2 linked regions of the Variovorax paradoxus genome follow. The protein of the gene in region 1 interacts with the protein of each later gene in a pairwise test. Links are inferred from orthologs where the notes say so. Each region holds a gene or a part of one and is shown in the gene's direction. Other genes may lie near its edges.

Region 1 (7,926 bases):
GCGGCGGGCGTGAACATCACCTACAAGATCCTCTACAACGACGCGGTCGCCATGACGGGCGGCCAGCAGGTCGGCGAGCGGCCCGAAGGCCACTCGGTGCTGCAGATTGCCGAGAGCCTGCATGCGGAGGGCGCCAAGAAGGTCGTGATCGTCACCGACGAGCCCGAGAAGTACGAGGGCGTGAACATCCCCGGCGACCACGTGGCGGTGAAGCATCGCGACCTGCTCGACGACGTTCAGCGCGAGTTCCGCAAGATCCCCGGCACCACGGCCATCATCTACGACCAGACCTGCGCCACCGAGAAGCGCCGCCGCCGCAAGCGGGGCACGGCCGTCGATCCGGCCAAGCGCGTGGTCATCAATGAGCTGGTCTGCGAAGGCTGCGGCGACTGCAGCGTGCAGAGCAACTGCCTGAGCGTGGAGCCGCTGGAAACCGAATTCGGCCGCAAGCGCACCATCAACCAGAGCAGCTGCAACAAGGACATGAGCTGCCTGAAGGGCTTCTGCCCGAGCTTCGTGACGGTCGAAGGCGGCCAGCTCAAGAAGAAGAGCAAGAACAAGGCGGCCACGCCGGCCGAGTTCGGCCTGCTGCCCGAGCCCGCGATTCCGTCGCTGGTCGGCGGCAAGGTCTGGGGCGTGGTGGTGGCGGGCGTCGGCGGCACCGGCGTGATCACCATCGGCCAGCTGCTGGGCATGGCCGCGCACATCGAGGCCAAGGGCATCGTCACGCAGGACGCGGCCGGCCTTGCGCAAAAGGGCGGCGCCACCTGGAGCCACGTGCTCATCGGCGATACGCAGGACGACATTCGCACCACGCGCGTGGGCACCGCAGCGGCCGACCTGATCCTGGCCTGCGACCCGCTGGTCACGGTGAATGCCGAAACCATGGCGCGCATGCGCGAAGGGCGCACGCACGTGGCGCTCAACAGCCACAGCGCACCGACGGCCGCCTTCGTGCGCAACGCCAACTGGCAGAACCCCGAAGACGCCTGCGCAGCCGAGATCGCGCGCGCCGTGGGCATCGACGGCATGGGCACCTTCGACGCCGACGCCGCCGCGACCACGCTGATGGGCGACACCATCTACGTCAACCCGATGATCCTGGGCTACGCCTGGCAGAAGGGCTGGATCCCGCTGGAGCACGAGTCGCTGATGCGCGCCATCGAGCTGAACGCCGTGGCCGTCGAGAACAACAAGACGGCGTTCGAGTGGGGCCGCCAGGCGGCTGTGCGCCCGGAAGAACTGCAGAAGCGCGTGCGCCCGGGCCAGGTCATCGAGTTCAAGAAGCGCGAGTCGGTCGAGAGCCTCGTGGCGCGCCGCGTGGAGTTTCTGACCGGTTACCAGAACGCGGCCTATGCCGACGAATACCGGCAGTTCGTAGGCAAGGTGCAGCAGGCCGAATCGGCCACAGGCAAGAGCACGGCGCTGACCGAGGCGGTCGCGCGCTACCTGTTCAAGCTGATGGCATACAAGGACGAGTACGAAGTCGCCCGCCTGCACACCGACCGCACTTTCCTCGATCGCGTCGAGGGCATGTTCGAAGGTGACTACAAGCTCAACTACCACCTGGCTCCGCCGATCATCGCGAAGAAGAACTCCAAGGGGCAGCTGCAGAAGCAGAAGTTCGGCCCCTGGATGCTCACCGGCTTCAGGTTCCTCGCGAAGCTCAAGGGCCTGCGCGGCACGGCGCTCGACATCTTCGGCCGCACCGAAGAGCGCAAGACCGAGCGCGCACTGATCGGCGAATACCGCGCCAGCATCGAGGAGGTGATCGGCGCCCTGCGCGCCGACAACCACGCGCTGGCGCTGGAGATCGCCAGCCTGCCCGAGCAGGTCCGCGGCTACGGCCATGTGAAGGATCGCAACCTGGCGGCCGCCCGCACCCGCTGGAGCGAGTTGATGGCCAAGTGGCGCAATCCGCAGGCGCAGCGCGTGGCGGCCTGATTTTCAGGGCCGGTTGATCATGCAAAGGGCGCCCATGGGCGCCCTTTGCTATTGAAAACGTAGCAAAACACGATCAACCCGAATAGCAGGAAAGCCCTCCCCACCGCGCCGGATAAGCGCCCGGAGCGGTCATCCGCCCCGAATACAATGCCCGGTGCTGTGCGCGGCCAAGCCCCGCGAAGCTTTGATTTGCGGCCCGTTTCCCTTGTGGCCGCGAAGCCGCGAAGAGGCGGAATGACGGACCCCGGTCCGCGCTCCTCTCGTTTTCTCTTCCCTCTGCTGGAGACTCTCTTGTTCATTTCCTCTGCTTTCGCCCAGACCGCGCCCGCTGCAGCCGGCGGCGGTGACATGTTGTCTTCCCTCGGCAGCATGCTGCCCCTGGTGCTGATGTTCGTGGTGCTGTATTTCGTCATGATCCGGCCCCAGATGAAGCGCCAGAAGGAAGCCCGCGCCATGATCGAAGCCCTGGCCAAGGGCGACGAAGTCGCCACCGCCGGTGGCGTGCTCGGCAAGATCACCTCGCTGGGTGACCAGTACCTCGGCCTCGAGATCGCCAACGGCATCGAGATCAAGATCCAGCGCAGCGCCGTCGTGCAGGTCCTGCCCAAGGGCGCCGTCAAATAAAAGCGTGAGCCGAGCCTTGCGCTTTGCGGCGCAGGGCCCCATTTCACGCCGTGTTCCATTTCTGAAAAGCTTGTAAAAAGCGCCCTCTCATGAACCGTTACCCGGTCTGGAAGTACGCGATCATCGTGATCGTGTTGCTCGTGGGACTCGTCTACGCCCTGCCCAATTTCTTCGGTGAGGCGCCTGCAGTGCAGGTGTCGGCGGCCAAGTCCACCGTCAAGATCGATGCGGCTACCCAGGCCAAGGTCGAAGGGTTGCTCAAGACAGCGGGCCTCACGCCCGATCTGCTGAGCCTCGAACCCACCGCGGTGCGTGCGCGCTTTGCCACCACCGACGACCAGATCAAGGCACGTGACACGCTGCAGCAGGCGCTGGTGCCCGATGCGGACGACCCCTCTTACGTGGTGGCGCTGAACCTGGTGTCGCGCTCGCCCTCGTGGCTGACCGCGCTGCACGCCTTCCCGATGTACCTGGGCCTCGACCTGCGCGGCGGCGTCGACTTCCTGTTGCAGGTCGACATGCGCGGCGTGCTCGACAAGAAGGCCGAGTCCTTCGCCGGCGACATCCGCATGGGCCTGCGCGAAAAGAAGGTGCGCGGCAGCGCCGTGAACCGCAACGGCCAGACCGTCGAGATCACGCTGCGCGACGCCGACAGCGTGGAAACCGCCCGGCGCCTGATCCAGGACCAGATGCCCGACCTCACCACGGTCGAGAGCCAGCAGGGCTCCGAATGGCGCATCGTGGCCAGCATCAAGCCCGAAGCTGCCCGCCGCATCCAGGACGCCGCGCTCAAGCAGAACGTGACCACGCTGCACAACCGGATCAACGAACTCGGCGTGGCCGAGCCGGTGATCCAGCAGCAGGGCATCGACCGCATCGTCGTGCAACTGCCCGGCATGCAGGACCCGGCCCAGGCCAAGCGGATCATCGGCCGCACCGCCACGCTCGAAATGCGCCTGGTGGACGAAAGCGCCGAAGGCCGCTCAGCCGAACTGAACGGCGGCCCGGTGCCCTTCGGTTCCGAGAAATTTCTCGACCGCTCGGGCCGTCCGGTGATCGTGAAGAAGCAGGTGCTGGTCACCGGCGAAAACCTCACCGACGCGCAGCCCGGCTTCGACCAGCAGAGCAACCAGCCCAAGGTCGACCTGACCATGGACTCCAAGGGCGGCACCATCATGCGTGACGTCAGCCGCGAGAACTACAAGAAGCGCATGGCCATGCTGATCTTCGAGAAGGGCAAGGGCGAAGTGCTCACGGCCCCGTCGATCAACGGCGAGCTGGGCAATCGCTTCCAGGTGTCGGGCTCGATGACCGTGGCCGAAGCCAACGACCTCGCGCTGCTGCTGCGCGCCGGCTCGCTGGCCGCGCCGATGGAAATCATCCAGGAACGCACCATTGGCCCGACGCAGGGCGCGGAGAACATCAAGAAGGGCTTCGACAGCGTGATGTACGGCTTCGCCGCGATCATGGTGTTCATGTGCATCTACTACGCGCTGTTCGGCCTGTTCTCGTCGATCGCGCTGGCCGTCAACCTGATGCTGCTGGTGGCCATTCTCTCGATCCTGCAGGCCACGCTCACGCTGCCGGGCATCGCGGCCATGGCGCTTGCCATCGGCGTGGCCATCGACTCCAACGTGCTGATCAACGAGCGCGTGCGCGAAGAGCTACGCAACGGGGCGTCGCCGCAGGCGGCCATCCATGCAGGCTACGAACGCGCCTGGGGCACCATCCTCGACTCCAACGTGACCACGCTGATCGCGGGCATCGCGTTGCTGGCCTTCGGTTCGGGACCGGTGCGCGGCTTCGCGGTGGTGCACTGCATCGGCATCGTCACCTCGATGTTCTCGGCGGTGTTCTTCTCGCGCGGCCTCGTGAACTTCTGGTACGGCCAGAAGAAGAAGCTCAAGACAGTGTCCATCGGCACGGTCTGGCGCCCCAAGACCGACGGCGCTGCCGTGGCCGAAACGAAGTAAGAGGCAGAAGAGACAGTCATGGAATTCTTCCGCATCCACAAGACCATCCCGTTCATGCGCCACGCGTTGGTGCTGAACATCGTTTCCTTCGTCACCTTCGCGCTGGCGGTGTTCTTCCTGCTCCACCGCGGGCTGCACCTGTCGGTGGAGTTCACCGGCGGCACGGTGATGGAAGTCGCCTACACGCAGTCGGCCGACGTCGGCAAGGTCCGCGAAATCGTCGGCACGCTGGGCTACACCGAAGTGCAGGTGCAGAGCTTCGGCAAGTCGGTGCAGATCCGCCTGCCCGTGAAGAAGGGCGCAACTTCCGCCCAGCAGAGCGCCGAGGTGATGACCGCGCTGAAGGCGGCCGAGCCGACGGTGGAGCTGCGCAGCAACGAATTCGTCGGCCCGCAGGTCGGCGACGAGCTCACCACCAACGGCCTGAAGGCCCTGGCCATGGTGGTCGTCGGCATCATGATCTACCTGGCGTTTCGCTTCGAATGGAAGTTTGCGCTGGCTACCGTGCTGGCCAACCTGCACGACGTGGTGATCATCCTGGGCTTCTTCGCCTTCTTCCAGTGGGAGTTCTCGCTGGCGGTGCTGGCGGCGGTGCTGGCGGTGCTGGGGTACTCGGTGAACGAGTCGGTCGTGATCTTCGACCGGATCCGCGAGAACTTCCGCCGCTACCGGAAGATGTCGACCACCGAGATCATCGACAACGCGATCACCTCGACCATCAGCCGGACCATCATCACCCACGGCTCCACCCAGCTGGTGGTGCTGTCGATGTTCTTCTTCGGCGGCCCGACCCTGCATTACTTTGCGCTGGCCCTGACCATCGGCATCTGCTTCGGCATCTACTCGTCGGCCTTCGTGGCGGCGGCAATCGCCATGTGGCTCGGCGTGAAGCGCGAAGACCTGATCAAGGGCGGCCCGGCCAAGCGCGATGGCGAGTCCGAAGACGACCCGAACGCCGGCGCCGTGGTCTGACGGATACTTCGGGGTTCAACAAAGCGGTGGCGGCAGCGCTGCCACCGCGGTTTGCAGGCAACGCCGGGCACTCTCCACACTTGTGCGGTAGCGCTTCCCGATGCAAGCTCGCGGTTGTTGCCGATGAATCGATTACCCAGGCCTTTCCGACTTTTCAATGAGCATTGCGCGGTCCGCCTCTTCCCTGCAGCTCGCACGCGAGACGCGTGAGCGTTTCGTATTGGCCACGGAAGGCGCCATTGCGCCGCTGGCCCGCGCGATCCGGGACCGGCTGACATCGCTGTCCTCCGAGGCCGGCACAGCCCGCGCCATGCAGGAAAACCGCGACGACTTCGTCGCATTCCAGGGACAGGCCACGCAGTGGGTGACGCTCGCGCAGACCGGCTGGCGCAAGGCGCTGGGCGCCGGCTCCGGCAGTCCGTCGACCCTGCCTTCGGCGCTGCGGCTCGAGCTGATCGGCGACGAAGTGGTGGAAAGCAACATCCTCTCCTCGCGCCTCGCGCAGCTGATTCACGACAAAGCCAGCTTCGAACTCAGCGACCTGCGCCTGCGCATCCAGCACCTCGAAGGCACCACCGAACTCGATTCCAAGGACGTGCTCAAGCCCGAGACGCTCGCCAAGCTGCTGGTCGAGCAATGGCTGGCGGTCGGCCTGAGCCGGGGGCTCTGGACCCGCGTGCAGGACACAGTGCAGCAGGGTCTGGTCGAGGTGGTCGTCAAGGCCTACGAGAGTGCCAATGCCTATCTGATCGCCAACGGCGTGATGCAGGAGATCGACCTCAAGAGCTTCGTCCGTCGCACTGGCAGTGCGGGGGGCGGCGGTGGCAGCGGCGGCGGATCGGGCGCCGCGCCTGTGGACAGCGGCATGTCCTCCGGCGGACCCCACAGCGCGCAGCGGCCTGGTTATGGATTCGGAGGGCAGCAGGCGTCCGTGCCGTCGACCGTGGCTGCGGCGCCCGCGTCGACCACCGGCGGCTCGCCGCTTTCGATCGCGCGGCAGCGTGCGCAGACCGCTCTGCTGAGCCTCAAGCGCTTCGTGACCGCACGTATCGGTGGCGAGGCGGGCGGTTCCGCCGGGCAGTTCCAGACTGCAGGCGCGGAAGGGCGCGCCACGGGTGGTAGCGGCCAACCGGGCCAGGGCGGCGGCATTGCGGCGCCCCGCGTGTTCTCCCGGACCTTCGCCGGCGCCATCGCCGACGCCGAGGTCGCCTACCGGATGGCGGCTACGCAGTACATGGACGGCGCGGCCGAACAGGCCACGCTGATCCAGCAGACGGCAGTCGACCTGCGCCGGCGCAGCACCGAGCTCAAGAAGCGCGCGCCCACCACGGCTGACAAGGCCACGGTCGAGATCGTGGCGCTGATGTTCCAGGCCATCCTGGCCGAGGAGCGCATTCCGTTCTCGGCGCGCGTCTGGTTCGCGCGCCTGCAGATGCCGGTGCTGCGCGTGGCCATTGCCGAGCCCGAGTTCTTCGGAACCCTGCAGCACCCCGCGCGCATGCTGATCGACCGCATGGGCTCGTGCGTCATGGGCTTCGACGCGGCCGCCATCACTGGCAGCGCGCTGGAGGGCGAGATCCGCCGCGTGGTGCAGGTGATCGAGCAATACCCCGAAACCGGCCAGCGCGTGTTCAAGCTGGTGTTCGACGAGTTCGTCGCCTTCCTCAACCGCTACCTGACGCAGAGCGACACCACGCAGCGCGTGATGAGCGTGGCACAGCAGGTCGAGCAGAAGGAAACAATGGCGATCCAGTACACCATCGAGTTGCGCAAGATGCTCAACGACATGCCGGTGCGCGACGAGATCCGCGAGTTTCTCTTCAAGATCTGGGCCGAGGTGCTGGCCATTGCCGCGCTGCGCTACGGCGCGCAGGGCGAGCAGACCGTCATGCTCAAGCGCGTGGCCTCCGAGCTGGTGTGGGCCGCGAGCGCCAAGCCCAACCGCACCGACCGCGCCCGCGTCATCCAGGACCTGCCGCAGCTGCTGCAGCGCCTGCGCCAGGGCATGGCGCTGCTGGGCATCGTCGACGAGCCGCAGGAAGCCCACATCAAGACCATCGGCGCCACGCTGTCCGACGCCTTCCTGTCGAAGACCGAAGCCATTCCGCAGGCCAAGATCGAAGCGATGGCCGAGCGGCTGGCGCACCTGGAAGACTTCGTGAGCGACGTGGGCGGCACCGCCGACCTGCCGCTCGATGCCCACAGCATCGAACTGCTGCTGGGCGTGGATGCGGCATCGATCGAAGTCATTCCGGACGCTGCCGGCACCAAGGTGCCCGAGGACATGGTCGCTTGGGCGCACGAGCTGCAGGTGGGCAACTGGTTCATGCTCGATCACAACGATCGCGTGAGCCAGGTGCAGTTCGTCTGGCGCAGCGAGCGCAAGCAGCTGCATCTGTTCGCAACGTCGGAC
Region 2 (3,092 bases), 2.8 Mb from region 1 along the record:
CTGAAGGTCGTCTTCACCGACTTCTGCCGCACCTTCTTCGAGCGCGATGACCTCGTGCTGCGCTTCCGCCCGAGCTTCTTCCCGTTCACCGAACCGAGCGCCGAGATCGACATCCAGTTCGCGAGCGGGCCGCTGGCCGGCCGCTGGCTCGAGGTGTCGGGCTCGGGCCAGGTGCATCCGAACGTGGTGCGCAACATGGGGCTCGACCCCGAACGCTACATCGGCTTCGCCTTCGGCATGGGCCCCGACCGGCTCACGATGCTGCGCTACGGCGTGAACGACCTGCGCCTCTTCTTCGACGGCGACCTGCGTTTTCTCTCGCAGTTCCAGTAAGCACCCCTCCATAGAAAAACCAGATCGAGATCGAAGAGATGCAATTCCCGGAATCCTGGCTGCGCGAGTTCTGCAACCCGCCCCTCGACAGCGCCGCACTGGCCGAAACGCTCACCATGGGTGGCTTCGAGGTCGAAGAGCGCCGACCGGTGGCGCCGCCTTTCACGCGCATCGTGGTCGGCGAAATCAAGGAAGCCGAGCAGCACCCGAATGCCGATCGCCTGCGCGTGTGCCAGGTCGACGCGGGGCAGGGCGCCTTGCTCAATATCGTGTGCGGCGCACCCAATGCGCGTGTCGGCATCAAGGTGCCGTGCGCACTCGTCGGCGCCGAACTGCCGCCGGGTGAAGACGGCAAGCCCTTCCTCATCAAGCTCGGCAAGCTGCGCGGCGTCGAGAGCCAGGGCATGCTGTGCTCGGCGCGCGAACTGGGCCTGAACGAAGACCACGGCGGCCTGCTCGAGCTCGATGCCAATGCGCCCATCGGCGCCGACGTACGCGACGTGCTCAAGCTCGACGACGCGCTGCTCACGCTCAAGCTCACTCCCAACCTGGCGCACGGCCTCAGCGTCTACGGCGTGGCGCGTGAACTCGCCGCGCTCACCGACGCGCCGCTCAAGACTCCTGCCATCGCGCCGGTGGCGACGTCTTTCGCCGACGTGCTGCCCGTCAAGGTCGAAGCCCCCGAACTCTGCGGCCGCTTCTCGGGTCGCATCGTGCGCGGCGTCAACACCAAGGTCGCGACGCCGGCATGGATGGTCGAGCGCCTTGCGCGCTGCGGCCAACGCAGTGTGACGCCGCTGGTCGACATCTCGAACTACGTGATGTTCGAATACGGCCAGCCCAGCCACATCTTCGACCTCGACAAGATCCACGGCGGCCTCACGGTGCGCTGGGGCAAGGCGGGCGAACAGCTCAAGCTGCTCAACGGCACGACCATCACCGTCGACGAGAAGGTCGGCGTGATCGCCGACGACCACGAAGTCGAATCGCTCGCCGGCATCATGGGAGGCGACGCCACCTCGGTGTCCGACGACACGCGCAACATCTATGTCGAGGCCGCGTTCTGGTGGCCCGAGGCTGTGCAAGGGCGTTCGCGTCGCTTCAACTTCTCGACCGATGCGGGCCACCGCTACGAGCGTGGCGTCGATCCGAGCCGCACTGTGCAAATCATCGAGCGCATCACGCAACTGATCGTCGAGATCTGCGGCGGCGAGGCCGGCAGGATGGACGACCAGACGCTGAGCGTGCCCGAGGCCGTACCCGTCACGCTGCGCGTCGAGCGTGCGGCGCGCGTGATCGGCATGCCGCTGACGCAGGCGCAATGCGCCGACGCGCTGAACCGTCTCGGCTTCACGATCACTGAAGGCGAGGGCACGTTGACTGTGACCCCGCCGCCGCACCGCTTCGACCTGCTGATCGAAGAAGACCTGATCGAGGAAGTCGCGCGTCTGATCGGCTTCAACAACCTGCCGACCACCGCGCCGCTCGCTCCCATCACCGCCCGCGTGCGGCCCGAGGCGCAGCGCAGCCGCTTTGCGGTGCGCCGCAGCGTCGCGGGGCTGGGCTATCAGGAAACGATCAACTTCAGTTTCGTCGAAGCGCATTGGGAGCAGGACCTCGCAGGCAATGCGAACCCGATCAAGCTGCTGAACCCCATCGCCAGCCAGATGAGCGTGATGCGCTCGTCGCTGCTGGGCTCGCTGCTGCAGGTGCTCAAGTTCAACCTCGACCGCAAGGCGCCTCGTGTGCGCGTGTTCGAAGTGGGCCGCGTGTTCATGCGCGACGACAGCGTTGCCACCACCGACAGCACCGTGCGCGGCGTGAACCAGCCGATGCGCGTGGCGGGCCTCGCCTGGGGCGACGCCAACGAGTCGCGCTGGGACGGCAAGCCGCAGCGCGTCGACTTCTACGACGTCAAGGGCGACGTCGAAGCACTGCTCGCGCCGCTGGTGCCCAGCTTCGAAGTGGCCGAGCATCCGGCCCTGCACCCGGGCCGTTCGGCGCGCGTGCTGGTTGGCGGCAAGGCCATCGGCTTCGTCGGCGAACTGCATCCGCGCTGGCGCCAGAAGTGGGACTTCGCACAGGCGCCCGTGTTGTTCGAACTCGACCTCGATGCCGTTACGGCGCGCCCCGTGCCGGTCGCACAGCCGGTGCCTAAGCACCAGGCTGTGGAGCGCGACCTTGCCGTGGTCGTGGCCGAAGCCGTTACGCACGATGCACTGGTGCAGGCCATTCGCTCGACGACGGTTGCGCAGGGACTGCTGCGCGACGTAACGCTGTTCGACATCTATCGCCCGCAGCCGCTGCGCGATGGTGCCGTGGCTGCGCCGGGCGCCTTGGCGCAAGGCGAGAAGAGCATGGCGGTTCGCCTCAGTTTCCAGAGCGACAACGCCACCCTGACGGACGAGCAGGTCGAGCCCGCGGTCCGTGCAATCGTCGAACAACTGGACGCCAAGCTCGGCGGCCGCTTGAGGGGATGATGAGAATGAACGCTGCCGAATTCACGCTCGAGGCTCTCGAAACGCCTGCGCTCACCAAGGCGCATCTGGCCGACCTGCTGTTCGAGCAGATCGGCCTGAACAAGCGCGAGTCCAAGGACATGGTCGAGGCGTTCTTCGAGCTCGTGGCCAGCAGTCTCGTCGAAGGCACGGACGTGAAGATCTCAGGCTTCGGCAACTTCCAGATCCGCGTGAAGGCGCCGCGGCCGGGCCGCAACCCGCGCACCGGCGAGGCCATTCCGATCGGCGAGCGCCGCGTGG

The links.
Region 2: the proteins of secD (region 1) and pheT interact in binary tests that used the Escherichia coli proteins (3 or more experiments, as listed by UniProt). The link is inferred for Variovorax paradoxus from one-to-one orthologs.

The regions. Positions count from the first base shown.
Region 1 is NZ_CP102931.1:7,142,939-7,150,864, forward strand. The notes cover bases 2,214-5,099. They hold secD (protein translocase subunit SecD), read left to right. Parts: upstream 2,214-2,657; coding sequence 2,658-4,541; downstream 4,542-5,099. Other genes in these bases: yajC (preprotein translocase subunit YajC), read left to right, coding at 2,236-2,568; secF (protein translocase subunit SecF), read left to right, coding at 4,560-5,099. Outside these bases: NWF24_RS33435 (indolepyruvate ferredoxin oxidoreductase family protein), read left to right, coding at 1-1,944; more of secF, read left to right, coding at 5,100-5,513; NWF24_RS33455 (DUF1631 domain-containing protein), read left to right, coding at 5,671-7,926. UniProt on the Escherichia coli protein: Part of the Sec protein translocase complex. Interacts with the SecYEG preprotein conducting channel. SecDF uses the proton motive force (PMF) to complete protein translocation after the ATP-dependent function of SecA.
Region 2 is NZ_CP102931.1:4,307,602-4,310,693, reverse strand. It holds pheT (phenylalanine--tRNA ligase subunit beta), read left to right. Parts: upstream 1-371; coding sequence 372-2,813; downstream 2,814-3,092. Other genes in the region: NWF24_RS20330 (integration host factor subunit alpha), read left to right, coding at 2,819-3,092; pheS (phenylalanine--tRNA ligase subunit alpha), read left to right, coding at 1-333.